4 regions of the Pseudoalteromonas sp. OF7H-1 genome follow, and region 3 is predicted to be linked to each of the others. Evidence: predicted binding sites of a transcription regulator. Region 3 holds the regulator's gene; each other region holds the start of a gene.

Region 1 (7,917 bases), on a different contig from region 3:
AATCGCTTGAGTGAATACGACAGAGATGAGTTTTCCAATAAATTGGAATTTAACGGTCGGATCACTGACAACCTTGAACTCAGTGGTTCGCTACAGTGGACGATACTTGAAGCGCAAAGTAAGACGATTTATCAAATTACCAACGGAGAGCTTCGCGAAATTCATGGTGACACCAGTTTTGACGACAGGCGCTTAGCAAGCCAGATAAAACTGCGTTATCGCATGGGTGCATATTCAGATATTTTTTTAGTGTATCAACGAGGAGGTGCAAACTTTTCGACACTTGAAAAGTCGCAGGTCGGGCGCAGAGATTGGTTTGGTAGTGTCGCCGATTTATGGCAACAACCAGTGCAAGACTTAGTGACGTTTAAAGTGCGATATTTATTTTAAATCACTAGAGCTGTGTTTCCCCGGCTCTAATCTGCCAAGAAAAAAGGTCAGAAAATTCTGACCTTTATATCCACGCTAATTGCTAGGGTAGTATGAACACTACCTAAACAAAAATAGTTATGCTGCGTCTGCTTTACTTGATTCCTTAGTTCTTGCTTTACCGGCAAGTAACTCTTCAGGGTCAAAGTCATCAACGTTGATAACGGCAAGACGTTTTGCTTCAACGGCAGTCAATTTTGCTGCTTCGTCTTCGCTCAGTACACCTGCTTCAAGCCCCATTGCTGCTACTTTATCAAGTTGCATAAACGGTAACTTTTTACCAGTACCACGGCATACCTTTTCAAATAACGGCTCTACGGCAAGAATGTCTTTTAGCGTTTGCTCTTGCTTACCAAGCAAGCACAGTGGCTCATCTTTTAAGTAGATGTGTGTTGCAAGGCGATCACGCGTTTCGCTAGGTACTTGAAGTAGCTGAGCAAGCTTGTGCTCCATTTTGTCGGTTGGTTTACGAACCGGACGACCAAATGGGAACAGTACCACTTTCAACAGGCCACGTAATGCAGCAGAAGGCATGTTGTTGATTAAGTCAGCAAGGGCACGTTGACAAAGGTACAGGTGCTCCTGACAAGACCATTGCACAAACGGTAAGTCTTCTTTACGACGACCTTCATCGTTATAGCGCTTAAGCGTTGCAGAAACCAAATAAAGGTAGCTTAATAAGTCGCCCAAACGTGCAGAAATACGCTCTTTACGCTTAAGTGAGCCACCAAATACAGCCATACAAATATCAGACATTAATGCCAATGATGCACTGTAACGAGCAGCATTACGATAATAAACCGCAGTTTCATCGTTAAATGGTACTTTGGTGAAACGTGCACCGGTTAGCGCTAACCACTTAGTTCTTACCAAGTTCGACATAGTGAAACCGATGTGACCCATCAAGGATTTATCGAAACTATCAAGCGCTTCTTGTTTATCTTTGATAGAACAAGCCTCAAGTTCAGCCAGTACAAAAGGATGGCAACGAATAGCGCCTTGACCATAGATGATCATGTTACGGGTTAGGATGTTTGCACCTTCTACCGTAATTGCAATTGGTGCACCTTGGTAACCACGGCCAACGTAGTTATTTGGTCCTAGACAAATCCCTTTACCACCATGAATATCCATGGCATGGATGGTTGAAGCACGCATTTGTTCGGTTAAGTGGTACTTCAAAATGGCAGAAACAACCGAAGGTTTTTCACCTAAATCTACTGCGCCAGTTGACATAGTCACCGCAGCATCAGAGCTATACGCATAGCCACCAAGTTTCGCTAGTGCCTCTTCAATCCCTTCCATCTTACCGATAGGAAGTTTGAACTGGCGACGAATGCGACTGTATGCGCCACTTGCAACTGCAAGAGATTTAATACCACCGGCAGAGTTTGAAGGTAGCGTAATAACACGACCAACCGACAAACACTCAACCAGCATGCGCCAGCCTTGTCCTGCCATTTTTGCGCCACCGATAATGAAGTCGAGTGGTACAAACACGTTTTCGCCTTGGGTAGGACCATTTTGGAATGGCACATTCAGTGGGAAATGACGGCGGCCAATTTTTACGCCAGGCGTGTTTGTAGGAATAAGCGCACAAGTAATACCTAGCTCTTCTTTATCACCTAATAGACCATCCGGGTCGCGCATCTTAAACGCCAGACCAAGTACAGTCGCAACAGGTGCTAAAGTAATATAACGTTTGTTCCACGTTAGGCTAATACCTAATACTTCTTCACCTTCCCATTCACCTTTACATACCACACCAAAGTCAGGGATAGATGAAGCATCAGAGCCCGCTTCTGGTGACGTTAATGCAAAACAAGGGATTTCATCACCCACTGCTAGACGAGGTAAGTAGTGTTCTTTTTGCTCGTCAGTACCGTAGTGCTGAAGTAGTTCACCTGGGCCTAACGAGTTAGGTACGCCCACGATAGACGAAAGTAAAGTTGATTTACTGGTAAGCTTTTGTAGTACACAAGATTGCGCGTAAGCTGAAAACTCAAGACCACCGTATTGCTTTTTGATGATCATCGCAAAGAACTTGTTGTCTTTTAAGTATTGCCACACGTCTTGCGGTAAGTCAGTCAGCTCGTGTGTTGCTTCCCAATCGTTAAGCATGGCACACACTTCTTCCACTGGGCCATCCAAAAACGCTTGCTCTTCAACGCTCAAGCGTGGCTTTGGAAACTGATGAAGTTTATCCCAGTTTGGGTTACCACAAAATAGATCGGCTTCCCACCAAGTCGTACCTGCATCAATCGCTGACTTTTCGGTTTCTGACATTGTCGGCGTAACTTTTTTGAACGCTTTAAATGCTGGAGCCACGATGTACTGCTGACGCAGGTTCGTTACTGAAAGCGGAATAACAATCGCTAAGAAAATTAACCAAGAGATAATGCCAAACGCACCAGCAAAGGTGCCAACTAGCATTGTAACTGCTGCAATACCTAGAGCGGTATTCCAGCTTGCGCGATGATAGCTTGCTGCACTGAGCAAGGCTAACAACGCGAGAACAAATATAAGTGTCATGTTGTTCTTCCTTATAAGAGGTCTGACCACCCAGTTAGACTAGCTGGTTAACGCTGATATTTCAAGCGTCTTCATACCCTCTATGCGAATTAGTTGATGCCTTGTTGTGACATATTATTTACGTTTGTACTTAATCTGAGTGTTAAATGACTCATGCCTCTCTTGTTGTTAATTTGAAGGTTACTTTGACTAAACCCCATCTACAACCTAAGAGGATTTTCAACGTTATTAATTACTGAACGATATTTAAGTGTAATGAACATAGTGCAATGTGGCGAAACTGCACATGAATTTTCTTTCAGCGAAGTGCCTAATATGTGCATTATAATTGCCAAAACTTCATGTCTGATTTGCATTGAAATACACGTTAATGTTTCTACAATTGGGTTAAGCATAGCGATAAAATGGTGCTTTAAGAATTGCTAAGGAGTAGCAAATGCAGTCCATTTTCTTGGTAGCTATGTGAGTTAGGATTTACCGCCACAACCTAGTGTAGCGGTTGATATTGCTGTCCATGTTAAGGAGAAACAAGATGCAGCAGAGTATTTTTTATCTAGTCACTATTTTGGCCTTTGCGGCTATGTTGTCGGCCTTTCATCTCTTTCCTGAAGCGGTAATTTTTAATGTTTTTAGCAGTTTGTTTGCCGCATTACTTGGCTACCGAGCTTATACCCGTTGGGCTTTATTATTGTGTTGTATTAACGTGTTGGCCATGACGTTTTGTCCTTTGCTTGATTCAGGTGGCTGGTTAAGCCTCAAGGGAGCGGTCGTTTTTGTATGCTGTGTGATGTTTTTTGCAATAGCGCTTGGTTGCAATAAAGCGGTGACACAAAATAAAAGGTTTTATTATTAGTCGCCTACCTTGCCATGTTAAACTCGACTCAGGCGATGTGTTATCGCTTGAGTACTCGAGACAATAGGTGACAGGAAACCCGCATGCGAATATTAGCCGATCAAAATATGCCCTTAGTTGAGTCATTCTTCTGCGAAATTGGTGAGGTAACACGATTTGATGGCCGTAACCTTCAACCTGACGAGCTGAAAAACGTCGATATTCTATTGACTCGCTCAGTCACTAAGGTCAATGAGGCCCTGTTAGCACAAGCCGATAGACTGAAGTTTGTGGGGACTGCGACAATAGGGATTGATCATATTGATAGCTCATTGTTGGCCAGCGCCAATATCTCGTTCAGCAGCGCACCAGGCTGTAATGCGATAGCTGTTGCCGAATACGTGATAAGCGCTCTACTTGCATACGCACAAGAAACCTCCACGGCACTTAAAGATAAAACGATTGCCATCATTGGTGTTGGTAATATTGGCGCGTGTTTAGCATCAAAGCTTAAAGGGCTTGGTCTTACGATATTATTGTGTGACCCAGTCAGGCAGCAAGCAGGGACATTGGATTCACATGTAGCTTTAGATGAAGCCTTGGCTCGCGCGGATATCGTGACATTTCACGTTCCATTAGTTAAGCAGGGCCCGCATAAAACGGTTCATTTACTTGATGCATCGCGGATAGCGGCATTAAAGCCGGGCACGGTGATAATCAATGCAAGCCGTGGAGATGTTATCGATAATCAAGCACTTTTGCATGCGGTAGAGGGTGGGCAAACGCTTGAGCTGATCTTAGACGTTTGGGAAAATGAGCCGAATATTTTGCAGCCATTATTGCAATATACTCGCTTTGCATCTGTGCATATTGCCGGCCATACGCTAGAGGGTAAGGCGCGAGGCACGCAAATGTTATACGAAGCCGTATGCCGAGAATTCGATATACCAGCCAGCAAAACGATTAGTGATTTTCTCCCTAAACCAAGTGTCACTGGCTGTCAGTTGCAAAGCACTGCCAATGAGCAAGATATTGTCAATTTAGCGCATCTTGTTTATGACATTCGTCGTGATGATGGCATCATGAGAAAACAGCTAAACACATTGGGCTTTGATACCTTGCGTAAAGCATATCCCGTGCGTCGAGAATTTAGTACAATTGCAGTCAATAATGACTCACCAATCAGTGAAAAGCTTTACCAACTTGGCTTTTCTGAGCACAAGAGTTAAGTGCTATGGTTGGTATATTACAGAATGAGGAAAAATAATGTCGCAAAAATATAATGTTGCGGTACTTGGCGCAACAGGTCTTGTTGGCAAGCAAATTATCGAATTACTAGCGGAACGAAAATTTCCTGTAGACACATTGTACCCACTCGCGAGTAGCCGAAGCGCGGGTGAAGAGATTGATTTTATGGGTGAAAAAATCGAAGTTCTGGATGTTGAAGAGTTTGATTTTTCTAATGCCCATATCGGTTTGTTTTCAGCGGGTGGTTCCGTGTCGGAGAAATATGCACCAATCGCCGCTGAAGCTGGCTGCATTGTGATAGATAACACCTCACATTTTAGATACGACTTTGATATTCCATTAGTCGTTCCTGAGGTGAATAAAGACAGCCTTGCAGATTTTAGAAATCGTAACATCATTGCTAACCCAAACTGCTCTACAATCCAAATGCTAGTGGCGCTTAAACCAATTTATGATGCCTATGGCATTGACAGAATTAATGTTTCAACATACCAAGCGGTATCTGGCGCAGGTAAAGAAGCGGTAGACGAGTTGGCTAAGCAAACTGCAAACTTAATGAATGCAAGACCGATGGAAAACGAAGTGTTTAGCAAACAAATCGCTTTTAACGTCATTCCTCAAATTGATGCGTTCCAAGAAAATGGTTACACCAAAGAAGAAATGAAGATGGTGTGGGAAACGCAAAAAATCTTGGGCGATTCGAGTGTTTTGGTTAACCCGACTGCGGTTCGAGTTCCCGTGTTTTTCGGTCATGCTGAAGCCATTCATCTTGAAACGCGCATGCCTTATGATCTTGAACATGTTAAGCAGTTACTTGCTGATGCGCCGGGTGTTGAGCTAATTGAAGACGAAAACGATTACCCAACACCGGTAAGTGATGCAAGTGGTAACGATACCGTTTATGTAGGCCGTGTAAGGCAAGATATTTCACATCCATTGGGCTTAAACTTATGGGTGGTATCAGACAACACCAGAAAAGGTGCAGCAACAAATAGCATTCAAATTGCAGAAGCCCTTATAGAAAGCTATCTATAAGCACCCTTTGATATCGCAAAGTAAGCAAAATTTTGCTTACTATTCTGCGTTATAACGGCAAACTTCTGCCAAGAAGTTTGCCGTTAGGTCAAATACTTGACTATTCTTCACCTATATCAACTATTCCAGAATCAGTAAAAAGCATTATAACCATGTTAACTTTCAATACGTTGCAATGGATATTCCAACATATCTGGTTTATAGTTTGCATTTGGAATAGAGCTTGCTTCAAAGCCATAATAATAAAATGTCGTTTAACGGGTGTTAAACATTTGAGTAAAGGATCGGCATGCGCGGTTTAGCCTTATTTAGTATCTTTGTATTCGCACTGATTGCCACACCAGTATATACCCAAGAGGGGGTAGTGCTAAAAGGCCCTAAAGGGGTTGATTATGGGGCTCAAGGTCGGTCAATAGGGCCTATCAGACCCACGGATACATTGTGGCGTATAGCACAAAAAGTGCGACCAGATGACTCGGTCACCATTTATCAGGTGATGAAGGCGCTTTACGATAAAAATCCTAATTCATTTCTAGATAAAAACCTCAACCATATGCAGGATGGGGCGTATTTACGTATTCCTACCATCAATGAAATTCGCAGTGTAAACCCTGAGTTGGCAAAGCAGAAGTCAGATCAAGATGACAAACTTTGGGAAATGAAGCGTAAGGGATTATTGAATCCAAATGCAATAAACGAAGCTGAAAAAAAGGTTACACAAGCTCGTAAAGTCGATGTAGAAGAAGCTAAAGAAGACCTAACTAATCAACTGCGTTCTTTAAAGATGGAACAGGACATGCGCCTGATGGACTTACAAAAAGAGTTCAAATCCTCGGTGCGTAATGTTGAAGAAATCCTATCCGAAAACAATAAATTAAAACAGCAGCTCGGCGCTATTTCTACTGAACTTCAAACGGTTCGTACCCAACTTGGTAAAGACAGCGAAATCCAGCAACAGCTTAAGGCTGTTATTGACTTACAAAATGAAATGATTGACCAGCAGGCAGCTCAGGCAAAAGCGCAAGAAAGTAGCGAGTTAAGCACATTCTTTAGCTCACCAGCTGGCATTGCATTACTTGCCACATTACCAGCGCTACTGGCAATTGCTGGATTAGTAATGTACCTACGCCGAAGAAACCAATCTCAAACGTCGACAGATGACGACGATTTTCTTCCGCAAACACCATCGGTGGCTGCAGGCACTGCGGCGGCGGGAGCTGCAACCGCTGCGACTGCATTTGACCCTGAGCCAGACCCACTTGATATCGGAATGGGCGACGATGAAGACGCACTGGGCGCAAGCGTACAGTTAGATGACGATATCTTACCTGAAGACGATGAGATTACCTTTGACTCACTTGATGACGACTTCGATGAAGGAAGTGATACGTTAGACCAAGATGAATTGGATAGCTTACTAAACGAAGATATTTCGTTTGATGATGATCATGACGAAGACTTTATGCAACAGAGCTTTGACGAGGCTGGTGATGAAGTTTCGCTTGATCTTGATGATGGCCAAGATATTTTAAGTGACAGCGATCTTGATGATTTGTTCAATGAGTCTCAAGATGAAGAAATTGATGTTAGCGATGATGCCCTTGCCGCTCTGAGCGAGGAACTCGCAGATGAGCAAGCGGATGCTGGTGCAAACGATGATGATATCGATTCAATTCTTGATGGTGCGCTAGATGAAGAGCCCGAATTTAGCGGTAATTTTGATAGTGAGAGCTTAGTCGATGCTGATGATATCGATGCGCTACTTGATGCCTCTCAAGATGCTGACGATGATGCATTGCCTGATTTTGAGGAACCAAGCACTGAGCTTGCGGGTGATGATA
Region 2 (7,917 bases), on a different contig from region 3:
GATTCATGATGAATCTAAGGATTGCTTCAGGGGAGAGGCTAAACGTTGAGGGATAACGTTACTGCATTGGATATGCAGGTGGTTAAGGATGAGGAAGGAAGGTACATCGGATGTACTGGTAAAATGTGGCTTAGGAGATGCCAATTGTTGCAATTAACAGCGCAACACCTAGCTTGAAGCAACACGTTCAGGCTACCAAGTGCCAAGGTAAAACAAGGTGATGATTGGCACTGCTATTTTGGAAAGTAGCAAATAGGGACAATTAGAACAAGGGCTTGTTCTTAGCAAGTGGATGGCAATGGATAAGACAGCGGACGTGTAAAAGGAAAATGGACACAGGGCTAGATGCCTTTATTCGCAAAACGAGAACACCAAGCGATGCCATGGAAGAGGAAAGATTCAGGACGTTGAACTACTCAACTTTGCAGGATGCATTTAGAAGATTCCGTAAGCGCGACTCAGCAATGGGTCGCGCGCTTCTTATTTTGTTCCTATCTATCGCGTGAGATTGCGTTTGTGTTGTCGAGATGTTTGTATTGTCGAGATAAATCTCGACCTACCAACATCTTGCTTGCTGTGCTGCGTAAACAATGGTTTTTTGTCGAGATAAATCTCGACCTACCAGCATCTTGCTTGCCGTATTTCGTAAACAATTCAGCTTTTTGTCGAAATAAATTTCGACCTACCGGCATCTTGCTTGCCGTATTTCGTAAACAACTCAGTTTTTTGTCGAAATAAATTTCAACCTACCATCATCTTGTTGGCCGTACAGCGTAAACAATTCAGCTTTTTGTCGAGATAAATTTCGACCTACCAACATCTTGCTCGCTGTACCGCGTGAACAATACTGTTTTTGTCGAGGTACACCTCGACCTACAGTTAAGGCTAAGCCTACAGTTTGCTGCGCTTACCTTTTAAGTAGGCATCTCTGAAATCGATAAAATGCGCGGTTAATTTATCTGCCGCATCCTGCTCGCCGCATTCGGCAAACAATACACACGCAACTTCTGCCGTACCAAGCTGATGTTCATGCGGCGCGACTCGTAGCTTGTAATCCGAGAGCTTTTCAGGGGCGATGGATAATACAGGTAAATTATCTAGGTAGGGGCTCTTTCTGAACATTTTCTTAGCTTCACGCCATGTGCCATCCAAAAAGATAAATAGTGGTGTTTTATTTTCAGTGCGGGCCACCTTAGTAATTACCCGTTCAGGCTCCACGCCCTGCTCTGGGAAAACAACTATTGGTGCATACTGCTCATCCGAAAGAAGCGCTAATAACGCAGCGTCAGGCTCAGTTCTGTCCCAACGAAAGGCATGATTATCTGGGATCACATCGGCAATCAAGCGTCCGGTGTTAGAGGGCTTAAAGCTTTCATTATGATACATAAGCAAACACACAGCACAGTCTGCTTTGGCCACTTCGACTTTATCACAAATACATAGAGTCGTGGCTAATAAGCAGCATTCACAACGCGCAAGCTTTGATCCCCTTGCCTTATATTCGCGTTGAGCCGCAGCGATTTGACGCTGTCTAAGCGCTAGTACTGAATTATTCACTCTGTTCCCCATCTAAAAATGCCGGCGTATTTTAGTAAAGCGCTCGGCTGGCGTCTACGCAAACTTATGCAACATCTTTACTCATGACATAAGCTTTTGTACTCTAAAGTTTTATTGGGTTTCATTAGGAGTAAAAAATGCAAGTAAAGGATTCTGCAAGGCTGAGTTATCGCCTACTCACCCCACAAGATGCACAGCTGCTCGCCGATCTTGATAGCGACCCTGAAGTAATGAAATACATCACAGGCGGTCAGACTAACTCACTTGAAGAAGTAAAAGCCGTATATATTCCACGTTTAACCGAGTATACGGACGAGATCAAAGGTTGGGGGCTTTGGGGCTGTTTCGAGCTGCCAAACAAGGCATTTATTGGTTGGATTTTGGTTCGCCCTGCTAACTTCTTTTCAGAACAAAGAAACGATCAGGATTTAGAACTCGGTTGGCGTTTTAAACAAGCTTCTTGGGGCAAAGGGTTTGCAACAGAGGCCGCACAACATCTTATTCCAGACCTAATAGCAGCAAATCCTACCTTGACGCACTTGAGCGCTATCGCTGAAGAAGAGAACCTTGGCTCCATCAATATTATGAAAAAACTTGGGATGAGTTATGTGAAAAAAGGGCTTCACAAAGATATTTTAGGAGATATGGAAGTCGTTTATTATCATAAAGTTCTTAATTAACCGAACAAAAGCGCAACCACTTAACACCACGGTTGCGCATGCTCACTACTATTAAATGCCTTTGCGACGCAGTGGTTCAGCATACATGCTCAACACCAATTGCTTCAGCTCTTCCGGTACAGACTCTAGTTTAGAGATAAAGTCCTCTTTATCTTCTGGACTAACTTGCGCATCATCGCCTGCTGCTAGGTGATTGGTTGAATGCAGATAGTATAAATCTAAAATCTGTTTATCAATGACATTCGCCAGCTCATCTGGGTTTTCAACATCCGCAGTGATAGGGTCGCCAAATGCGATATGCACATGGCCTTTATCTGAACTAAAGCCCTCGACAATGCTGGCAATGTCTTCACCTTGTGCTTTCACATATTGGCCAAACTGCTTTTTATGGTATAGCTCTTTAGCCTTAGCAACCGCGCATGGCTCATATTGATAGGAGATGGCAACGGGCACTATTCTGAGCTGCTTTACATAATCTGAAAAATCTAGCTTCTGTTTGCGACCATTGAGCTGTAGCATTTTTAACAGTGCCGGATCGGTTTGATCCACCCCATCCTTTGCACGCCCCTCTTTTTGCGCAATCCAAATGGAGTTACCTTCACTTAATGAATCAGAAATATAGGCTGAAAGCTGGGTTAATGCTTTTAGCATTTCTTTCGGCGCCTTTGCCGAACGTTTTACAATAAAACTCTTATTAAGACGCATAAGCTCAGTGATATAAGGTACTTGCAGTAAGTTATCACCAATAGCGATACGTACCGTACGCATATCTTGCTGATGCAAACCCCAGTTAACAAGTGCAGGGTCTAATACGATGTCACGGTGGTTTGAAATAAATAAATACGAGGTATTCGAGTCTAATGTTTCAAGGCCAGAATAAGTTACTTTAGACGTCGTTTTATTGATTAAAATTTGCAGATAGTACGCCACTTCATCTTGTACTTGTTCAATCGTACAAAAATCTCCCCACTTCTTTTTTAGTTTCATTCTTACTAGTGGGCGTGCAATTGCTGGCCAAGCATTCAACCAAGCTGGCAGGTTATATTTGGCGATCACATCAATAAATTGATCATCACCTAGTAGACGTGCCAATGCTGGCACTACTTCATCATCATTATACGGTCTAATGTCAGCGTATTTATCCACTCTACTTCTCAAATTGTCGGATTAACGAATACTGGAACGCATTCTATCGTGTCAAATAAACAGACGCTAAGCATTTCATGTCTGACCACCAAGGCAATATACCAAGTTGGAACAATACATGCTTAAGCGTCATGCAATTGTAATACGGTAAAAAGTACCACAATAGTTTATCTTCTAACAACTTTACCTAATTTGAGTATAGCTAATCTTAGTAACAGTGCTGCTAATAATGCGCCCATTGATACTGTTAACCAATGTGGTAGCACTTCGTGTTCTTCACCTATCATTGGCGTTACCACAAAACCGTAAGTATTAACTAAGTAATCAGTTAAATAGCCAAAGATAAGTGCAACCCCAATGACGCCGCCTAGGTAGGCAAACACGGCTCGACGCCCTAACTCTTTACCAACTACCCCAATTGTGGCGATGTTAGTTGCAGGACCTGCGAGCATAAATACCAATACCGCACCGGGTGACACACCTGCCAGTAATAAACCCGCAGCGATTGGAGTTGACGCAGTGGCGCAAATATACATTGGGATACTGATAAGGATAACCACTAGCATGGCGATAATACCGTCGCCCCACTGAGATAAGAAAGACTCAGGCACAAAGGTTTGCACTAACGCTGCAAAGAATAAACCGATAAGAAGCCAAACTGCAGTGTCAGACAGTAATTGATTACAGCTGAACTTAACAGCTTCTACAATTTTACCAAAAATCCCTTGGTTTTCAGGTACAGGAGCAGGCTCACAACAATTTGTCGTGGCTGATGCAGAATCGCAACAACTGGTTACGGTAGGCTCCGTAGTATCACAACAAGACATATTCGCCCCTGCCATTGCTAATTGCGGGCCTGCAGGCGCACAGCAGCTTGAGCTTACTTTTACGGTTTCCACTTTAGTACTGGCGCAACAGCTATCATGGCTGTGATGCTTTTCAGCAGGCTTTGGCTCTGAGTGATGATTAGCGTCACAACAACCGCTAGTCGCGCTTGGTTCTTCTGAGGTATTTAGGTGCTTTAGCGCCACAGGCTTATCATCTTTCTCACTACCAACGAGCAACCCAGCCGCAATTGCGCTAACCACAGCCGCAATTGGCCTAATCACCGCCATAAAAGGACCAAGTAGCACATAAGAAACCGAGATAGAATCCACTCCAGTTTCAGGCGTTGAGACTAAAAATGCGGTTGTCGCACTTTTCGAGCCCCCTGCTCTTCTCAGTCCCACCGCAGCAGGAATAACGCCGCAAGAGCAAAGCGGCATAGGCGCCCCAATCAGCGCTGCCTTTATCGTCGTCCAAAAACCTTCTTTCCCTAAATGCTTTTGCAACAAATCTTTTGGAATAAATACATTAAGTAGCCCGGCCAATATTAGACCAAGCAGTAACCACGGTGCAGATACTAAAAATAGCTGCCAAAAATTTACTATCAGTTCATTCATCGATAGCCTCCAAGGCCGTTAAAATCGAGCAGCTCACTGCCGCTTCCTTACCGCCGCAGCATTGCTCTGCTAGCGTCGATAACGATTGTTCAAATTTTTGTAACTCAGCGATCCGCGCTCTCACTAAATCCCGTTTAGTGATAGTCAGCGTTTTCACTTCTTCACAACTGTGCTGATGCTTTTCAAACTTTATCTTCAGCAAGTCTTGCACTTCTTTGAGGCTGAACCCCACTTCCTTCGCGCGAAGAATAAAGCGCATTTGTTTTTCACTTTGCTCATCAAACAACCGATACCCGCCCTCGCTCCTTGTGCAAGGGTGTAGGAGATCGTTTGCTTCATAATACCTTAACGTGTCAGTTGATACGTTAAGCCGCTTTGCCAGCTCACCAATCTTTACCACTTTACACTCCCAAGTCCTGAAGATTATCCTAGTCGACATCACAAGTATAAACCTTAGAGTTAACTCCAAAGTCAAGAAAAGGATAAAAATAATGCAAATCGTGGTATTAGACGCTAAAACCCTTGCAGGAACCGATCTTTCTCCCATTGCCAAACTAGGCACATTAACGTCTTACGACACCACACCCAGTGAGGACATCATCACACGCTGTAAAGATGCAGCAGTCATCATCACCAATAAAGTACAGTTAACTGAACAAGCAATCGCGGCGTTACCACAATTACAATTGATTTGTGTTGCGGCCACAGGCGTCAACAACATCGACTTAGCAGCTGCAAAAGCCCATCAAATTGCGATAGCCAATGTGGCTGGTTACTCCACCCCTTCTGTAGTGCAGCACACCTTTACTATGCTTGGTAACTTAATGACAAATATTCATCGTTATCAGCAAGACTGCCATGCAGGGCTTTGGCAACAAAGTGACATGTTTTGTCGTTTGGATTACAGCATCAACGAAATTGCAGGCAAAAACTTTGTGATCGTAGGCCATGGAACGTTAGGAGAAGCCGTTGCAAAAGTCGCACAAGCATTTGGAGCTCAGGTAATTGTTGCCGAACGTAGGGGCGTAACTGAGGTTAGATCAGGACGAATGGCTTTTGAAGAAGCACTGCAGATTGCGGATATTGTATCGATTCACTGCCCGCTTACCGCTGAAACAGAAAACCTGATTTCAAGTGCTGAGTTCGCCCTACTTCCAAATCATGCCTATATTATCAACACCGCAAGAGGCGGAATAGTCAATGAGCATGCGCTGGTCGATGCACTAACTAACAAACAAATAGCTGGTGCTGCTGTGGATGTCCTCACTCAAGAGCCGGCGCAAGCAAGCAATCCTCTCGTTCAATACCAAGGGGAAAACTTGCTTTTAACACCGCATACGGCATGGGCAAGTAAAGAGGCCATCGAACGTTTAGTCGGCGAAATTGCCATTAATATTGAAAGTTTTGTGGCTGGGACAACGAGAAACCGAGTGGTCTAGATTATTGTTTTAGTGAGTGATATCACTAAATGTTAGTGAAAACCATCAACTATAAACTGATTAAAAACCAGCAACAAACTGATATTTATAAACTTTATTAGTTGGCAAAGAGTTTGCAACTCTTGTGATAATTCAAGCAAAAACAAATGGCTGTTTGCATTATTTGCTCAGCAACAAAATTAAAAAGGAAAACAACAATGAAAAAATTAATGTTAGTGGCTGCGCTTAGCTCTACTCTATTATCAGGCTGTATCGTTGCTGTATCCGACGGTGAAGTAGAGCACAGTTGGGCTTCTGAATACAACTCGTCTAACTGGGAACATAAACAGCGTAAAAATCGTGACAAGATTGCCAACCTTGAAATGGGCGCGTCTTACTCATCAGTAAAAGACATGTTTGCAACCCCTGATTTTAGCGAGTTGGTGTCAAAAGACGGCGATAACTATCAAGTGCTGTACTATGCAACCAACAGTAAACACTCAGACGGCAAAGTAACAAAAGATGAGTGCACGCCATTGGTATTCAAAAATAACCAACTGGTTGGCTTTGGCGACAACGCATTAAAGCAAATTCAGTAAGACTTTATCGCACCAAGGATGGTGAATAATCAGAGTAAACTGACGCACAGTTGTGTGTGGCCAACTCCTTATTTTCTTGTCATCTTAATAAGTTAAAAACAAAACAGAGCCAAACTTTAATAACCCAGCCTATTAAGCTGAACTGTCCTCTGATACCAGCTCATACCTATACTTCCATTCGAAATAGGCAAGCATGATGACAAACATAGCTTCACAAACAATAAAAGCAATACCAATTAGACTTGCAACGTTAAAATACTGAACAACCACTCCAGCGCAGACTAGCGCCCAAAAAAGATTGCCGAACACTAAAAGCTGCAAATGTTTTATGTTCTTCGCTTTTTGAATGGCAAGGCTAAAAGAGTACGCGCCATACAACAGATTTGATAATGCGATAAAGATAATGGTTTGTTCAGGTATATGATAGATCGCACCAATCATTGAGTGGAAAAGCAATACGATTAATCCCACGGATATAGCCGCGATACAGTCCACCCAAATTATTTTACGCCGTATATCCATAGAATAAACCTAACACCACACCAAAAGGCACAACATACTCGGTTAAAGATCTATAAAGCATGAGCATAGCCAAGCTTTATGCAGTGCACTTATGGTCTGAATGCGAATATGCTTTCGCTCCTGTATATGGCTTTAGATATTTATAGCGCTTTAATAAATACCGTGCTTTGCTGCTTTTGGGCAACGGCAAGGGCGCTATCGGCCATTTTTATCAGCTCACTAAGCTCACTACTACAGTGATTTTCAATATGAACTGCACCAATGCTAACGCTCACATGCGCACATATCGGTGAAGCAATATGGGGGATTTTTAACGCATTAACCGAGTCGTGCAGCGCTTCTGCTATCTCATTAATTACGTCGATATTATGCTGAGTTAGTACCAACGCAAAACGAGTACCATCAAAACGGCCAATAAATAAAGAACGTCGGGTAGCGCCTTCTTCTAGCGCTTTGGCGACCTTAAATAAACAATCATCACCGTGCATGTAGCCATAATGCTCATTAAACGTTTTAAAATAGTCCACCTCAACCAGCATAACGGTAAACGCAC
Region 3 (7,917 bases):
CATCACTCATCAAGTTCACCTTGGATCACTGCATATAACTCATCGTCACTTTTTGCTTGCCTAAGCATTTTGCAGAAAGACTTGTCTTTGAGTGTATCAGCAATCGCCGCTAAGGTCTTCAGGTGCTGTTGATTATCACCTTCGGGTACGATGAACGCGACAAAAATATCGACAGGCTGCTTATCTATGGCTTCAAACTGGATCCCTTGCTCGCTGACAAGCACCATTGCAAGGATTTTATCCAAACCTTCAAGTCGACCATGGGGAATGGCAATGCCTTTACCGATCCCTGTGCTGCCTAATTTCTCTCGCGCCATTAAAGCGTCCAAGATAGCATGCTGACTGGTATTTGGAATTTGGCTATGAGCCAGTTCGCTGATGTATTCTAAAATACGTTTTTTGCTATTAAAAAGGACCGCAGCTTTACTGCAGTCCTTGTTCACTAATTCACTTAATTTCATCTTAGTGTCGAGTGAGCTTCTCTTTGTGTTTAATAACTTGACGATCTAGCTTGTCGATAAGGCCATCAATTGCGGCATACATATCTTGATGCTCTGTTGATGCAAATAGCTCGCCGCCGTTTACGTGTAATGTTGCTTCTGCTTTTTGTACTAGTTTCTCGACATCAAGGATCACATGCACGTTATTGATATGATCAAAGTGCCTTTCTAGCTTCGCAAACTTGTTGGTGACATAGTCTCTTAATGAGTCAGTAATTTCTACATGGCGACCAGTTAGATTTAGTTGCATAAGCATTTTTCCTTCTTGGGTTTTACGTCTTATATCAAGCTTTTACGCTGATTTGACGGTGGAATGGCTAGGGATTCACGATATTTTGCAATCGTACGTCTCGCTACCTTAATTCCTTGCTCAGCTAAGATATCTGCAATTTTGCTGTCACTCAATGGCTTCGCGGTATTTTCTGCAGCTATCAGCTTTTTGATAAGTGCTCTAATTGCTGTAGAGGAGCACTCACCTCCATTTTCTGTACTTACATGGCTAGAGAAGAAATACTTCAGCTCAAATATTCCCCGAGGTGTATGCATGTATTTTTGTGTTGTCACACGGGAAATTGTGGACTCATGCATCTCAACCATTTCAGCAACATCATTTAGCACCATAGGGCGCATTGCTTCGGGGCCATGTTCAAAGAATGCCTGTTGTTGTTGCACAATGCAATTGGTAACTTTTAATAATGTATCATTTCGGCTTTCTAAGCTTTTAATAAACCACTTTGCTTCTTGTAAATGTGAGCGAATAAACTGACTATCCGTACTGGATTTCGCCGTTCTAGACATCGCAGCGTAATGGTCGTTTACTCTTATTTTAGGCATAGCATCAGGATTTAGCTCTACGACCCAGCGACCTTTTACTTTTTTCACTGATACGTCAGGGATCACATATTCAGGCTCTTCATGAATAATGCTTGCCGCTGGTTTTGGGTTAAGGCTATGAATTAACGTCATGACCTCTTTGAGATCGGCTTCTTTAAGGCGCGTTTTCTTAGCCAAAGTTCGATAGTCACGGCTGGCAAGCAAGTCGATATGCTCTGTCAGGATCATTTTCGTTTCGGCAATCCATGGTGTATCTGGGGCGAATTGATTTAGCTGAATACACAAGCATTCCTGTAAACTGCGCGCTGCGATACCGACAGGATCGAAAAGCTGAATACGTTTGAGCACGGCTTCGACTTCATCCAGCTCGATAGGCTCTTCGCTACTTTCATCATTAATGCTTTCTAAAATGTCTTCGCAAGACAGTGTTAAAATGCCTGACAGGTCGACCGCTTCAATAATCGCAATCGCAATCGCTCTATCTGTTGGACTAAATGGTGTCAGCTCAAGTTGCCACATGAGATAGTCGTGGAGAGATTCAGAGGTTTCCCCTTGATAAACATTATCGTCATCGGGAAGTGGGCCTGAGCTTGCAGCGGGTGCTGCGCTCATATACTCATCCCAAGTGACATCCATGGCAAGGTCATCACTGACAGTGTCTTTGCTCATGGCGGTATCTGAGTCTATTTCATAGTCACTAACCTGCGCTTCATCGCTTGAATCTTGATTGTCGTCAGCACTGCTCTTTTCTTGGCTGTGTTGGTCAGCGTTTTCGCCGTCAGTATTATCACCTTCTTCCACTTCCAACAATGGATTGCTGTCTAATGCTTCTTGTATTTCTTGTTGCAGATCCAATGTACTAAGCTGCAGCAAGCGAATGGCTTGTTGCAGTTGTGGAGTCATTGTAAGTTGCTGCCCCATGCGCAGCTGTAATGATTGCCTCATGTATCTCTAACAATCCTTTTTAACAGTTATTAATACTACGTCTTAACTATAGCTTGAATTGTTCGCCTAGGTAGACATCTCTTACGGTTTGATCTGCCAAAACATGTTCTGGCGTGCCTGCAGCGATTAACTCACCATGTGAAACGATGTAGGCTTTTTCACATACGTCCAGCGTTTCTCTAACGTTATGATCGGTGATTAGCACACCGATACCGCGGTTTTTTAGGTGCTCTATGATTGTCTTTATATCTAACACCGAAATAGGATCAACACCAGCAAAAGGTTCATCTAACAGGATAAACTTAGGATTAGCGGCTAAAGCGCGAGCAATCTCTACGCGTCTTCTTTCGCCTCCCGACAATGCCATGCCCTGTGAGTCGCGAATGTGTTGAATATTAAATTCGTCAAGTAACTCGTTTAGTTCAGCTTCTCTCTCAACTTTAGATAAGTCTTTTCGAGTTTCTAAAATCGCCATCAAATTTTGATAGACCGTGAGTTTTCTAAAGATTGAAGACTCTTGCGGTAGATAGCCAATACCAAGTCGCGCGCGGCTGTGCATCGGTAGCAAAGTGATATCTTCATCATCAATCTGAATAAAACCTTTGTCGCTTGGTACTAACCCTACAATCATGTAGAACGTAGTGGTTTTACCTGCACCATTTGGTCCTAATAAGCCTACAATGCTGCCAGCCTTAACACTTAAGCCAACATTTTTGACGACTTCACGACCTTTATAACTCTTTGCTAGACCAGTTGCTTTGAGCTCGCTCATTAATTGTTACCTTCTTCCTGCGCTTTTTTATCTTTTGCGTCTTTTTTGTCATCAACAGGAACAAGGATGGTTCTTACCCGAGAATCTTCTTGGTCTGAGCGCTCAGCACTGATCAATTGCTTTTCAATGTCATAGGTGATGACTTGCGCATTGATTTTTTGCCCAGTTTGATTGATTTCCGCATCGCCAGAAATGACTAAGGTGCCTTTCGCAACGTCGTAACGAATTTCGTTTGCTTTGGCTTCTAGCAAATTACCATCAGGTTGACGTTCGCTGAAAATAGCTGGGCTGCCAGTTGCAACAAGCAGTTGCTTGTTAGTACCAAGCTCCGCGCGGCGGTGGACTTCTAGGCGATCGGCATTTATTTTTCTGTTGCCATGAATAATAACAACATTCTGTTCAAAAATACCGATGTTGCTTTGCAGTTGAGCTTGCTGACGGCCAGCATCAATAATGACTTCATTTTGTTCTGCAGCATTTGCTAAAGTAGAACTTGCAAGCAAGCCGATGAAAACTAGTTTGTTAATGATTTTACTGGTCATAATAAATTGTCTTTGTGTGGTTGATGAGTTCGATCACTTGCTTTTGTAGATCCGCATGCAGCCCTTTACCCGTGATCCTAAGACTAGGACCGGTGATAACGACAGGGTGTTCCGATTTCATCAATTTTTGCTTAATTTCAACTCTTACATTATCGGCATTGATATCGGTGATCATGGCGTTAGGCGTTAAATTTTTTGCCAGCACATTGCCTTCCAGTATCAAGGTATTGTTTTCGTACAGTGTTGCTTCTAATGCACTTATTTGCCAATTCTGCTCACCGTTATATAAGGTGAAAATAGGCTTTTCAAAGTGACTAAAGCCAAGATCTTGATACAACTCCATCTTATCAGCAGTTACTTGATAGTTTAATAAGCCATTTTCACTATAGGTCGTTTGCTGAAGCGTGGTTGCAACATAATCGGGCTTAGCTAACGGTTCATCTTCTTTTGCTGAGTCCGCCTCTGATGGATTAAACATGGGCGACCACATCCATACCATTAAAGAAGCGAAAACAATGAGTAAGATGACACGTAATACGGTCATGTACTTGATCCTTTGGAAGTCAATAAGTGATTTTGGCTGAGCATTAGAAGATCAGTCAGTTCTCTCACTGCACCAAAACCACCAGGCATCAAGGTCGTGTAATGGGCGATATGTTTAACAAGAGGATGTGCATCATTGACGGCAACGGCAAAACCGACTCGTTCCATTACGGGTAGGTCTGGACCATCATCACCAATATACGCAATTTCGTCATCACTAAGGTTGAGCTTAGTCTTCAATTCATCATATGCCACTAACTTGTTTTCTTGGCCTTGGTAAATATAAGTTACATTTAAACTAGTCATGCGTTGCTGAACTATTTGTGAATGCCTACCAGTGATAATGGCGACTTCGATACCACTATCAATTAAGGCCTTAATACCAAACCCATCTTTGGTATTAAATGCTTTCAGTTCTTCACCATTATTACCAAGGTATATACGGCCGTCTGAGAATACGCCATCAATATCGCAAATCAATAATTTGATTTGTTTTGCTTTTTCCCAAGCTTTAGGTGAAATCGTCTGATATAAATCTTCAAATTGCATTACAGCACTCCCGCTCTAAGTAAATCTTGCGTATTCAAGGCGCCAACCGGGATGTTGTTTTCGTTTACCACAATCAAGCCATTAATTCGTTTGGTTTCCATGATATTGAGTACCTCAGCTGCGAGCATATCGGCGCGTGCAGTCGTACTTTTAGCCGTCATTACTTGCGTGATTGGGGTGGTGTGAATATCGACCTTTTGTTCGATAATACGGCGCAAGTCACCATCGGTAAAAATACCCTGTAATTGCGAGCTTTCATCTACGATTGCCGTCATACCTAAACTTTTAGCTGACATTTCAAATAAAGCTTCTTTAATTGTGCAATGACTATTGACCATAGGGATTGCATCCCCTTGATGCATGATATCAGCAACGGTTAGTAGTAGACGCCTTCCTAAACTACCGCCAGGGTGAGAAAGCGCAAAATCATCAGCCGTAAAGCCTCTGGCTTCAAGTAGCGCAACCGCCAACGCATCGCCCATCACTAGCGTAGCTGTGGTGCTGGCCGTGGGTGCAAGTCCTAATGGGCAGGCTTCTTTCGATACTCTAACACAAAGGTGAACTGTCGCATTACGAGCCATTGTAGAGCTCGGGTTGCCCGTCATAGAGATTACCGGGGCACCTAAACGCTTAATCACAGGTAGGATAGAGATCACCTCTTGGGTTTCCCCTGAGTTGGAGATCATCAAAACCACATCGTCTTTGGTGATCATACCCAAGTCGCCGTGACTTGCTTCACCTGGATGAACAAAAAATGCGGGGCTGCCAGTACTTGCGAGTGTCGCTGCGATTTTGTTACCGATGTGGCCTGATTTACCCATGCCAATCACGATGATGCGACCTTGGCAGCCAAACATAATTTCACAGGCTTTTACAAATTGTTGATCAACAAACTGTTGCACTTCTTCTATTGCTGCAAGTTCAGTAGCAAAAACTTGATTTGCAGAGTCAATAAATAGGTTCGTTGTCACAAGGCTTCCTTAAATGATGTAGTAAATATAACCGACGAAGCTTGCGACAAGTATGCCACCTTCCAAGCGGTTGATGCGGCGCTGACCTGTTAAGCTGAGGCTCATTAGGATAAGCAGCAGTGTCGCGCCAAGCATAATAAATATATCACGTGACGCAATATTGGCGTCGAGGACAGATGGGTTAATGATCCCAGCAATGGATAGCACGGCCAATATATTAAAAATGTTCGAGCCAATAATATTACCAAGCGCTAGATCGTCTTCTTTTTTAAGTACGCCAGCAACACATGCCGCAAGCTCGGGTAAACTAGTACCAACGGCGATAATGGTTAATCCTATTAGCAGGTCACTCATGCCAAAATATTTGGCGATATCAACCGCAGCGCCAACGAGATAGTCTGCGCTAATAGGCAGTAAAATCATACCCACGATTAACCAGAAAACGGCTTTTTGAGTTGGAATATTATTTGGCACTTCTTCACAGGCTTCACTGACAAATGGGTCATCATTATCTCCACCACCACGCTTGGTGATAATGATAAGTGCAAGAAGAAAAGCGGCGAAACCGACTAATAACAAAACACCTTCTACGAAACTAAAGTGATTATCACTAACGATATACCAAGCAGCCAATGAAACGATGACTAACAGCGGCATTTCGCGGCGCAAAATACCAGAGCCTACGGAGAGTGGTCTTAATAACGCGGTGAGACCCAAAACGAGTAAGATATTGGCGATGTTAGAACCTATGGCATTGCCCACGGCGGTGTCTGTTTTATCTGCAAGAGCGGCTTGCGCAGCAACCATCATTTCTGGTGCTGAAGAACCCATGGCCACGATAGTTAAACCAACAATTAATGTTGGCACACCAAAGTTTCGTGCAAGAGCGGCCGCACCAAAAACAAAGCGGTCAGCACTCCAAACCAGTGCAATAAAGCCAAGAATGAGAATAACAAACGATAAAACCATGAACCTCTAGCCAATAGGATTAAAATTTCGATAGATACTACCAAAAGCGCTCTGGAAAGTATAAGCAAACCGTTACATTTCACTACTTACAAAATTTTACCAAAACGATTTTCCATCTTGTTTGAAAAAAAAGTATCATACTTGGATGAATATAGTCTGGATCTGGAGAGCGACTTGTCGCAGTCAATTGTAGAAATCAAGGATGTAACCTTCTCTCGGGGTGAAAGGATCATCTACAAAAACATGAGCTTTTCCGTACCAAAGGGTAAAATTACCGCAATAATGGGACCGAGTGGCATTGGTAAAACCACCATGCTGCGTTTAATCGGTGGTCAGCTTAAGCCTGATAGCGGTGATATTCTTTTTGCTGGAAACAGTATCCCTAACATGTCACGAGCAGCTTTGTATCAAGCTCGAACGCGCATGAGTATGTTATTTCAAAGCGGTGCTTTGTTTACCGATATGAGCGTGTTTGACAATGTGGCATTTCCTCTACGCGAGCATACCGAGTTATCTGAAGAACTAATCCGTTTAGTGGTGCTGATGAAGCTTCAAGCGGTTGGTCTTCGTGGTGCAAAAGATTTAATGCCGGCAGAGCTCTCTGGCGGTATGGCAAGACGCGCGGCTTTAGCGCGTTCTATCGCACTTGATCCTGAATTAATTATGTACGATGAACCGTTTGCAGGTCAGGACCCGATCTCCATGGGTGTTCTAGTTCGCTTGATTAAGTCCCTTAATGAAGTGTTGGGATTATCGTCGCTGATAGTCACTCATGACGTTACTGAAGTGCTGAGCATTGCCGATCACGTCGTTATTATTGCTGAGCAAGGTGTGATTGGTACAGGAACCCCTGAGCAGATGCTTGAACATGAATCGCCATTAGTGCAGCAGTTCTTACAAGGCCTTGCGGATGGGCCTGTGCCATTCCACTTTAAAGCGCCTGATTATCAGCAAGCGCTGTTGCAAGGAGAGTGAGTATGGTCGACTTTTTACAAAAACTAGGCCACAAAACCCTCAGCCGTTTTGCTGCACTTGGCCGTGCCACAACAATGCTTTTTGGTGCGCTATGTAGCTTACCTAATTTCCGAAAAGGCACGCCGCTGTTGATTAAGCAACTTTACATGGTTGGCCATCAATCATTGTTGATTATTATGGTGTCTGGTTTATTTATCGGCATGGTATTGGCATTACAAGGCTATACCGTGTTAGTTGGGTATGGCGCTGAAGATAGCCTTGGACCTTTGGTTGCTTTGAGTTTACTTAGAGAGCTGGGCCCTGTGGTAACCGCACTC
Region 4 (7,917 bases), on a different contig from region 3:
TAGCACTCACACTAGGTACGCTCGTGGCGATGTTTAATTTAAACTTTACTATTCTCTCTGCGTCGTTGCCTTACCCCAATGCAGAGCAGCTTTACGTTTCAAAAGCAGTGCACTATATCAAGGATAGAGTGGAGTTTGATGATTTCACTCCGATACCTATGCTGCTTGAGATCTATGAAAATGAAAAAACGCCGGAGTCACAAACCGCCCTCTTTGGCTATTCCGAAGAGGTGATTAGAAGTAAAGTTGAAACGCCGCAAGTCAATACCACTTACACCACCCCTGAATTTATGCCGATGCTAGGATTTACTTTTCACTTAGGTCGTGGACCGAGCGCAGACGAAGGCCTTAATTCAATGCAGCCAGTCGCGGTATTGTCCTATCAAGCTTGGCAAAAATATTATGGTCAAGCAGCCGATATCGTCGGACAATCTATTCAAATAGACCAAGTGAATTTTAAAATCATTGGTGTGCTATCAGAGCAAAATCGCGAACCTGAAATGCTTACTCCAGGCCGTCTGACTGACGTATGGTTACCTTGGGATTATTATTCATTTCAACGCCGCGATGCTCAGCACTGGGGGATCACAGGTCCTAATCGACACGTGTTGATTAAAAAAGCGGGGGCGGTAGACATTCCCACTATCAACCACCAGTTATCCACGCATTACAATAGCCGTTTTAAAACCCAAACAGCCAGCTCTTCTTTTTTTGATGATATGACCATTACGTTGGAGCTGTTACCGCTGCGAGAAAAAATCCACGGTGATAGTGCCAGCAAAACTATTTGGCTACTGTTAGGCGCACTATGCCTGCTACTCATTGCTTGTGCCAACATTGCTAACCTTATTCTAGCCAGAGCAGTAAATCAGCAACGTGATATGGCTATCAAGGCTGCACTTGGCGCTGGACGCGGCCACTTATCGCGGGGCATATTTATCGAGCTCTTAATCCTCACAAGCTGCGCCGCAATGCTTTTCTTCGCGGTGAGTGAGTTATGCTACTACTTACTTAGGCTGGTGGCTGCAGATAGCCTACCTGGCGTACTCAACCTCAGCACAAATTTCATCACGGTTGCCTTGTGCTTAGTTCTTGCCGTGTTATTGGCATCGCTCGGTGCATGGCTCGTGAGCAAACGCATTAACTTTAAGCAACTCAATAGCCAACTTCAAAGCAGCGGAAAAGGCACCGGGATCCAAATCAAAACAGAAACCCGAAAAGCCTTAATTTTTAGCCAACTATTTCTAGCCAGCCTATTATTACTCGCTTGCTCGCAAACTTTTATCAATGCATGGGGGTTACTCAACCAATCACCTAATTTCTCAACCTCTGAGCGCTATGAGGTTGAACTCAACCAACTTGTAGAGCAACGTCCAGCCCGTGAACAAAGAGATGCATTTTATGCTGAGCGCAGACAACAATTACTAGATGTTACCGCTGCGCTCAAACAAAACCCACAATTCAAAGCGGTCAGCTTAACTACTGGCACACCGATTGAATTTGGGCTCAGTACGTTTCTTGCAACTGATTCAGGATTCCAGACGCAGTATTCAGTGTCTGGTAACATCGTTGATGAATCTTATCTGCCGCTAATGGAGATTAGTCTGCTACAAGGCCGCAATTTCACTACTGAAGAAGTCAATAGCCAATCAGCTGTGCTTATTGTTAATCAAGCCTTTGCAGAACAACTTGCGCCACAAGGAGACGCTATAGGTAAACGCTTTTATTGGCTCAATGGCCGTCGTCATATTCAGTATGAAATCATCGGTATTAGTGAAAATTTAGCCATTCCAGATAAGCCTGATACCGCTCGTATGTGGGCTGTGGACAGACTGTCAGCCTATACACCAGCGTTTATTATTCAAACGCACACAGGGCAGCAGATACTTCCCCAATCCATAAACCAAACCATGGCGCAAATATCTACACGCTGGCGCGTTGCTGAAATTCAACCTTTGTCTCAACAGCTATCTAACTCGCTCGCAATTCACCAAGTTGCAGGTTGGGCTGCGCTATCTCTGGCAACCATCACCTTACTGATCGCACTAATTGGCATATATGGCGTACTTAATTACGGCGTTTCTATGCGTCGCTATGAACTCGGAGTGCGTATGGCAATTGGTGCGTCGCCAAAAAGTATTGTACTTGGATTACTAGGAGAAAATACCAAAGTGATCTTTACGGCTCTTGGATGTGCGACATTTGCAACCGTTGCAGCTATGGCTTGGCTGGCAAACTCGGAGGTCATGTTTAGTGTCTCCCTGCTTGGATTCGTATTACCACTGTCGCTTATCATCGGAATTACCGCTGCAACAACTGTATTAGCTGCCAGCGGGGTTATTACTAAGCCCGCATTATACTCGTTGAGAAGTAACTAGCCTAAGCTTCGATAAAATTAACTCCCTGAAGGCAGGGCGTCTCCCTCAAGGCGCCTTGCTTTTTTTATTAAAACACGACCCCAGATCCCCGCTATCGAATTAAATTAATTTTTGCTTTGTTGCGTTTCATAATCTATACCAATACTCCAAACACTTACTCGAAGATAAAGTGACTATCACAGGGAATCGCTTGCACCAACATTGCGCACCATAATGAAACATTTACGCACCAAATTAGTGCACCAAGCTAATCCCTAAATTTCCCAAAAGTTAAAAATCAATATTTATCAAAAACTTAAAAACATGGCACAGATCAAGCTTATCTGTGTGCAATTGCAGTACATTGCAGCAAAAAATAACCCAACGAGTCGGAGGACACATGTCACAATCGGTTTTAGATTTTATTAAAGAGCACGACGTAAAATTTGTTGATTTACGTTTCACAGATACAAAAGGTAAAGAACAACACGTATCGATCCCACATCATCAAGCCGATGAAGACTTCTTTGAAGACGGCAAAATGTTTGACGGCTCATCTATCGCTGGTTGGAAAGGCATCAACGAATCTGACATGGTACTTATGCCTGACGCAGAAAGCGCTAAGCTAGACCCATTCGCAGAAGAAACAACGCTTATCGTTCGTTGTGACGTAGTTGAACCAAACACACACCAAGGTTATGAGCGTGACCCACGTTCAGTAGCTAAGCGCGCTGAAGAGTTCATGCGTTCAACGGGTATAGCAGACACCGTATTATTCGGTCCAGAGCCAGAGTTTTTCTTGTTTGACGATGTTAAATTTAAAACTGATATGTCTGGCTCAATGTACAAAATCGATGCTGAAGAAGCAGCTTGGAACTCAGATAAACACTACGAAGGCGGCAACACAGGCCACCGTCCTGGCGTAAAAGGTGGTTACTTCCCAGTAGCACCGGTAGATTCGTCTAATGATTGGCGTGCAGCTACTTGTTTAGTACTTGAAGAAATGGGCCACGTTGTTGAAGCGCACCACCACGAAGTAGCAACTGCTGGTCAAAATGAGATTGCGACTCGCTTTAATACTATGGTGACTAAAGCAGACGAAATCCAAGAGATGAAGTACGTTATCCACAACATGGCTCACCTATACGGTAAGACGGCAACCTTTATGCCTAAACCAATTGTTGGTGATAACGGTTCAGGCATGCACTGCCACCAATCACTTGCTAAAGACGGCAAGAACATCTTCGCAGGCGACAAGTACGGCGGCCTATCTGAAGAAGCGCTTTACTACATTGGTGGTATCATTAAGCATGCTAAAGCAATCAATGCATTCACTAACCCAGCAACAAACTCTTATAAGCGTCTAGTACCAGGGTTTGAAGCGCCAGTTATGCTTGCATACTCGGCACGTAACCGCTCAGCATCAATCCGTATCCCTGTGATCCCATCAGAGAAAGGTCGTCGTATCGAAGTACGCTTCCCAGATCCTGCGGCTAACCCATACCTAGCTTTCGCAGCTCAGCTGATGGCTGGTCTTGACGGTATCCGCAACAAGATCCACCCTGGTGATGCAATGGATAAAGATTTATACGACCTACCAGCGGAAGAAGCAGCAGAAATCCCAACTGTTGCAGCATCACTTGATGAAGCCCTTGCTTCTCTAGATGCTGACCGTGAGTTCTTAACTCAAGGTGGCGTATTCACTGACGACCTAATCGATGCGTACATCACGCTTAAGTCGAAAGAAGTTGAAAAATTAAACATGACAACTCACCCAGTTGAGTTCGAAATGTACTACAGCGTTTAATCGCTAACAGACTACTACGCTCAGTACCGCGGTATTGAGCTTGTAGAGCCAAAACTCATTATGCGTTTCTGGCACTCTTAATCATATGTGTTCTCAAGCCCGTTGTTACGGGCTTTTTTAATGTAATTCAAAAGCTTAAAGAAAGTCGCCTTTATGTTTTCATTATGGGAATTATTCATTTGTAACTCGCAATTCCAACTGCTCTATACTACAGTATGAACAGTAGTTTGCTCTGGAGATTTGTGGTGCGTCAGTGGTTTCTTATAATGTCGGTTAGCATGACGCTAGCCCTAACAAGCATTGATGCTGCAGCAGAGTCCAACCCAAAAATCTATCGCTGGAAAGACAAAAACGGCCATTGGGTCTATTCGGATGTACCGCAACCAGGTTCAAAAGAAGTCAAACTCAACGCCAGCGCTTTAACCATGCCAAGTGTTGATACTAAAATTCTCGAGCAAACGGACACGACACCAACTATTCAATATACAGCTAAAATCACTTCTCCTGAGCATGAGCAAACTATCCGTGATAATAGCGGCAGCGTATACGTAACAGGCACCATAGAGCCAAGATTTACCCAAGGTTTAAGCGTGCAACTCTTTCTCAATGGAACAGCCACAGGGCCAAAACAAAGTAATACTCAGTTTGCTTTGCGGGGCATTGATCGCGGCGAGCATTCTGTGGTTATGAAAGTGTTTAATCAAAAAGGTATGTTAGTCGCCCAAAGTGATGTTCATAAGTTCTTTTTGCACCGCAATACCGTAAATAATTAAAGCGATATTGCTTACCTACACTGGCTTGCAACCAGTAGTTGCAAACACACCACGCTCATTTCCTCTGGTATTGAGAAAGCCAAATTCGACATTTCATTGTGTTCAATCCACAACCTTTGCTCACCAACTTGAACTTGATAGTAGACCTCAGCCTTTGTTCGCAATAAATATTTATCTCGCCAGTTAGGTTGGACGACCCGCACCACACCTGTAAGGGTGGTTTTCTCGCCATTCGTAGCCCGATGTAAATTAGCGGTTTGAGGAGGAAAGCAGTTAATCTGTTCGGTAACATACTTAGCGCTTTGAAAGTCACACCCGTTCATACAGAACATGACAAACAGGCTCCCCCCACAAAAACGAGCTAGATGTATTTTTTGACACAAAGCATTAATAATCTCAGCACCTTAAAGTTGGCATGCTTTATTAATAACAAGTTTAGGATACGAGTTCGAAAACCCCTAGTTTCTGAGCTTAGGTAATAATTTACTTTAATGGATGCAAAGCTATGCTATTCTCATTGCACCGCATTGGTGCACGGTGAACATATATGGATCAACATAACTCGATTGACTTGGATAAAGTTTGGCAATCTCTCTCAACCGCGATTTTAGTGCTCGATCAAAATTTAATGATTCACTATGCCAATTACAGCAGTAGTGAACTACTGGGACTCAGCACAAAACGGCTTGTCGGACTGGCGATTGATAGTGTGTTTAATCATCATCATATAGACCTGCCACGGCTCTCTAAATACGTGCTACAAGATGGCGTAGACTGCCAGCAACACAGGGTAGACGTGGTATTTGTAGATAATCGTGTTGCGACACTAAGTCTGCATGCCAGACGAGTTTACCTTGCAGACAAGGCGTATATTTTAGTGGAATGTCGCCGTGTTGATGATGCCCTGCGTTATGACCAAGCATCCAATCAAATGCACCAATTTCAGGCAGCTCGAAACCTCATTCGCGGTCTTGCCCATGAAATAAAAAATCCACTTGGTGGGATCCGCGGTGCGGCGCAATTATTGCAGTACGAAACTGATCAACAAGAACGGGAAGAATGTGCCACACTCATTATTGAGCAAGCAGATAGATTGCGCGAGTTGGTAGATAGATTGCTTGGACCCAATCAGTTACCACAAAAAGAGCCGTGTAATATCCATCAGGCGTTAGAATCGGTGATTAAGTTAACCACCTTGGAGCGCGATGCCGATATCACCTTGGTAAAAGATTATGATCCCAGTATTCCGGCTATCGTGATAGATCAAGCCAAAATTCAGCAAGTTCTGCTGAATATGCTGCGCAATGCTCAACAAGCACTACAGCATGACGGTACGATCACCATAACAACGCGCATTAAACACCGTCTGCATCATGGTGAGCGACTATTGAAAAAAGCATTACTCATCCGTATCAGCGACAACGGTCCAGGGATCGCCGATGAGGTAAAAGAGACATTGTTCTTTCCGATGATCACGAATAAAGAAGGAGGCTCTGGACTTGGGCTCTCTATCGCGCAAACTTTGGTCGAGCAACACCAAGGATTTATCGAATGCGATAGTTGGCCAGGACACACTGAGTTCAGTATCTACCTTCCCTTTGACAACACCGAAACAGGAAACGTGCAATGAAATCAGTTTGGTTAGTCGATGATGACGCTTCAATCCGATTTGTTTTAGAAAAGGCGTTAAAGCGAGCTGAGTTTGAAACCGAGAGCTTCGCCAGCGGTCAAGATGTATTGACCGCGCTTGAATATGAGCAACCTGCGGTGCTGATCTCAGATGTACGTATGCCAGGTATCGATGGCATGGCCTTGTTAGATAAAATTGCAGGGCTCTACCCAAACCTGCCGGTGATCATTATGACCGCGCACTCGGACTTAGACTCTGCGGTCAACGCATTTAAAAAGGGAGCGTTTGAATACCTCGCCAAACCTTTCGACTTAAATGAGGCCGTTTCCCTTGTGCAACGTGCATTTCGCGCAGGCCAGCAAACTAAAAAGCAAAAACGCCACAGTGAAAAAGCCAATAGCCCCGACATTATTGGTGAAGCCCCAGCGATGCAGGAAGTGTTCCGCGCCATCGGTAAACTTTCCGCTTCAAGCATGAGTGTATTGATTAACGGCGAATCAGGCACGGGTAAAGAGCTTGTGGCAGGCGCGCTGCACAATCACAGCCCGCGCAAAGAGGCTTCTTTTATCGCGCTCAATATGGCCGCCATCCCCAAAGATCTCGTCGAGTCTGAGTTGTTCGGCCATGAAAAAGGCGCTTTTACCGGTGCTGACAGCATGCGCCGTGGTCGCTTTGAACAAGCCGACGGTGGCACCTTATTTTTAGATGAAATCGGCGATATGCCACTGGACGTACAAACTCGGCTATTGCGCGTACTCGCCGATGGTGAGTTTTATCGGGTTGGTGGCCACAACAGTGTAAAAGTCGATGTCCGTATCGTCGCGGCTACCCATCAAGACTTAGAGACACTGGTCAAGCAAGGTAAATTCCGTGAAGACTTGTTTCACCGTCTAAATGTCGTCAGGTTAAAACTACCAGCCTTACGTGAACGCCCTGAAGATATCGCCGCCCTGTGCGATCACTTTCTTGCAAAAAGCGCAAAGGAACTAAAAGCCGAGCCAAAAATCATCTCCAAACATGCTCTGCAAAAAATGCAGGCGTATCATTGGCCAGGCAACGTTAGGCAATTGGAAAACACCTGCCGCTGGTTAACGGTAATGGCCCCGGGTGAACTTGTCACCCCAGCGGATCTGCCCGAAGAGCTAGAAAAGCCACAACAGATTGACGCCTTAGAGCATGGCAATTGGCTGGACGCATTCCAAACTTGGTTAGACTCAGAGTTACGTAAAGGCAAAGACCATATTTGGCCCGATGTACAGGCACAATTAGAAACACGACTAATCAAATCCGCACTCAATGCCTGTCATGGTCATAAGCAAGATGCGGCGTTAAAGATAGGTTGGGGACGCA

The links. The regulator sigma-54, encoded in region 3, starts transcription at its own class of promoters, with help from an activator protein. The targets are predictions, from matches to a motif close to GTTGGCACGNNNNTNGNNT.
Region 1: the regulator sigma-54 is predicted to act here: its motif matches at 6,287-6,305, upstream of MHN30_RS02910 (FimV/HubP family polar landmark protein).
Region 2: the regulator sigma-54 is predicted to act here: its motif matches at 6,365-6,383, upstream of MHN30_RS00450 (DUF3192 domain-containing protein).
Region 4: the regulator sigma-54 is predicted to act here: its motif matches at 2,681-2,699, upstream of glnA (glutamate--ammonia ligase).

What each region holds. Positions count from the first base shown of each region.
Region 1 covers NZ_JAKRFX010000002.1:170,996-178,912, forward strand. Annotated here, with positions in the region: gene MHN30_RS02885 (DUF5916 domain-containing protein) at 1-390, shown strand, start outside; gene fadE (acyl-CoA dehydrogenase FadE) at 508-2,961, opposite strand; gene MHN30_RS02895 (DUF6419 family natural product biosynthesis protein) at 3,494-3,814, shown strand; gene MHN30_RS02900 (4-phosphoerythronate dehydrogenase) at 3,898-5,022, shown strand; gene MHN30_RS02905 (aspartate-semialdehyde dehydrogenase) at 5,060-6,076, shown strand; gene MHN30_RS02910 (FimV/HubP family polar landmark protein) at 6,366-7,917, shown strand, end outside.
Region 2 covers NZ_JAKRFX010000001.1:96,903-104,819, reverse strand. Annotated here, with positions in the region: gene MHN30_RS00480 (DTW domain-containing protein) at 892-1,557, opposite strand; gene MHN30_RS00475 (GNAT family N-acetyltransferase) at 1,695-2,237, shown strand; gene MHN30_RS00470 (1-acyl-sn-glycerol-3-phosphate acyltransferase) at 2,289-3,383, opposite strand; gene MHN30_RS00465 (SO_0444 family Cu/Zn efflux transporter) at 3,551-4,825, opposite strand; gene zntR (Zn(2+)-responsive transcriptional regulator) at 4,818-5,225, opposite strand; gene MHN30_RS00455 (D-2-hydroxyacid dehydrogenase) at 5,317-6,264, shown strand; gene MHN30_RS00450 (DUF3192 domain-containing protein) at 6,462-6,842, shown strand; gene MHN30_RS00445 (hypothetical protein) at 6,975-7,313, opposite strand; gene MHN30_RS00440 (diguanylate cyclase) at 7,505-7,917, opposite strand, start outside.
Region 3 covers NZ_JAKRFX010000018.1:45,727-53,643, forward strand. Annotated here, with positions in the region: gene rapZ (RNase adapter RapZ) at 1-10, opposite strand, end outside; gene ptsN (PTS IIA-like nitrogen regulatory protein PtsN) at 3-461, opposite strand; gene hpf (ribosome hibernation promoting factor) at 463-750, opposite strand; gene MHN30_RS19095 (RNA polymerase factor sigma-54) at 780-2,279, opposite strand; gene lptB (LPS export ABC transporter ATP-binding protein) at 2,326-3,051, opposite strand; gene lptA (lipopolysaccharide transport periplasmic protein LptA) at 3,051-3,593, opposite strand; gene lptC (LPS export ABC transporter periplasmic protein LptC) at 3,583-4,137, opposite strand; gene kdsC (3-deoxy-manno-octulosonate-8-phosphatase KdsC) at 4,134-4,685, opposite strand; gene MHN30_RS19120 (KpsF/GutQ family sugar-phosphate isomerase) at 4,685-5,656, opposite strand; gene MHN30_RS19125 (calcium/sodium antiporter) at 5,666-6,625, opposite strand; gene MHN30_RS19130 (ATP-binding cassette domain-containing protein) at 6,800-7,600, shown strand; gene mlaE (lipid asymmetry maintenance ABC transporter permease subunit MlaE) at 7,603-7,917, shown strand, end outside.
Region 4 covers NZ_JAKRFX010000015.1:51,741-59,657, forward strand. Annotated here, with positions in the region: gene MHN30_RS17420 (ABC transporter permease) at 1-2,378, shown strand, start outside; gene glnA (glutamate--ammonia ligase) at 2,758-4,164, shown strand; gene MHN30_RS17430 (DUF4124 domain-containing protein) at 4,431-4,937, shown strand; gene glnL (nitrogen regulation protein NR(II)) at 5,485-6,567, shown strand; gene ntrC (nitrogen regulation protein NR(I)) at 6,564-7,917, shown strand, end outside.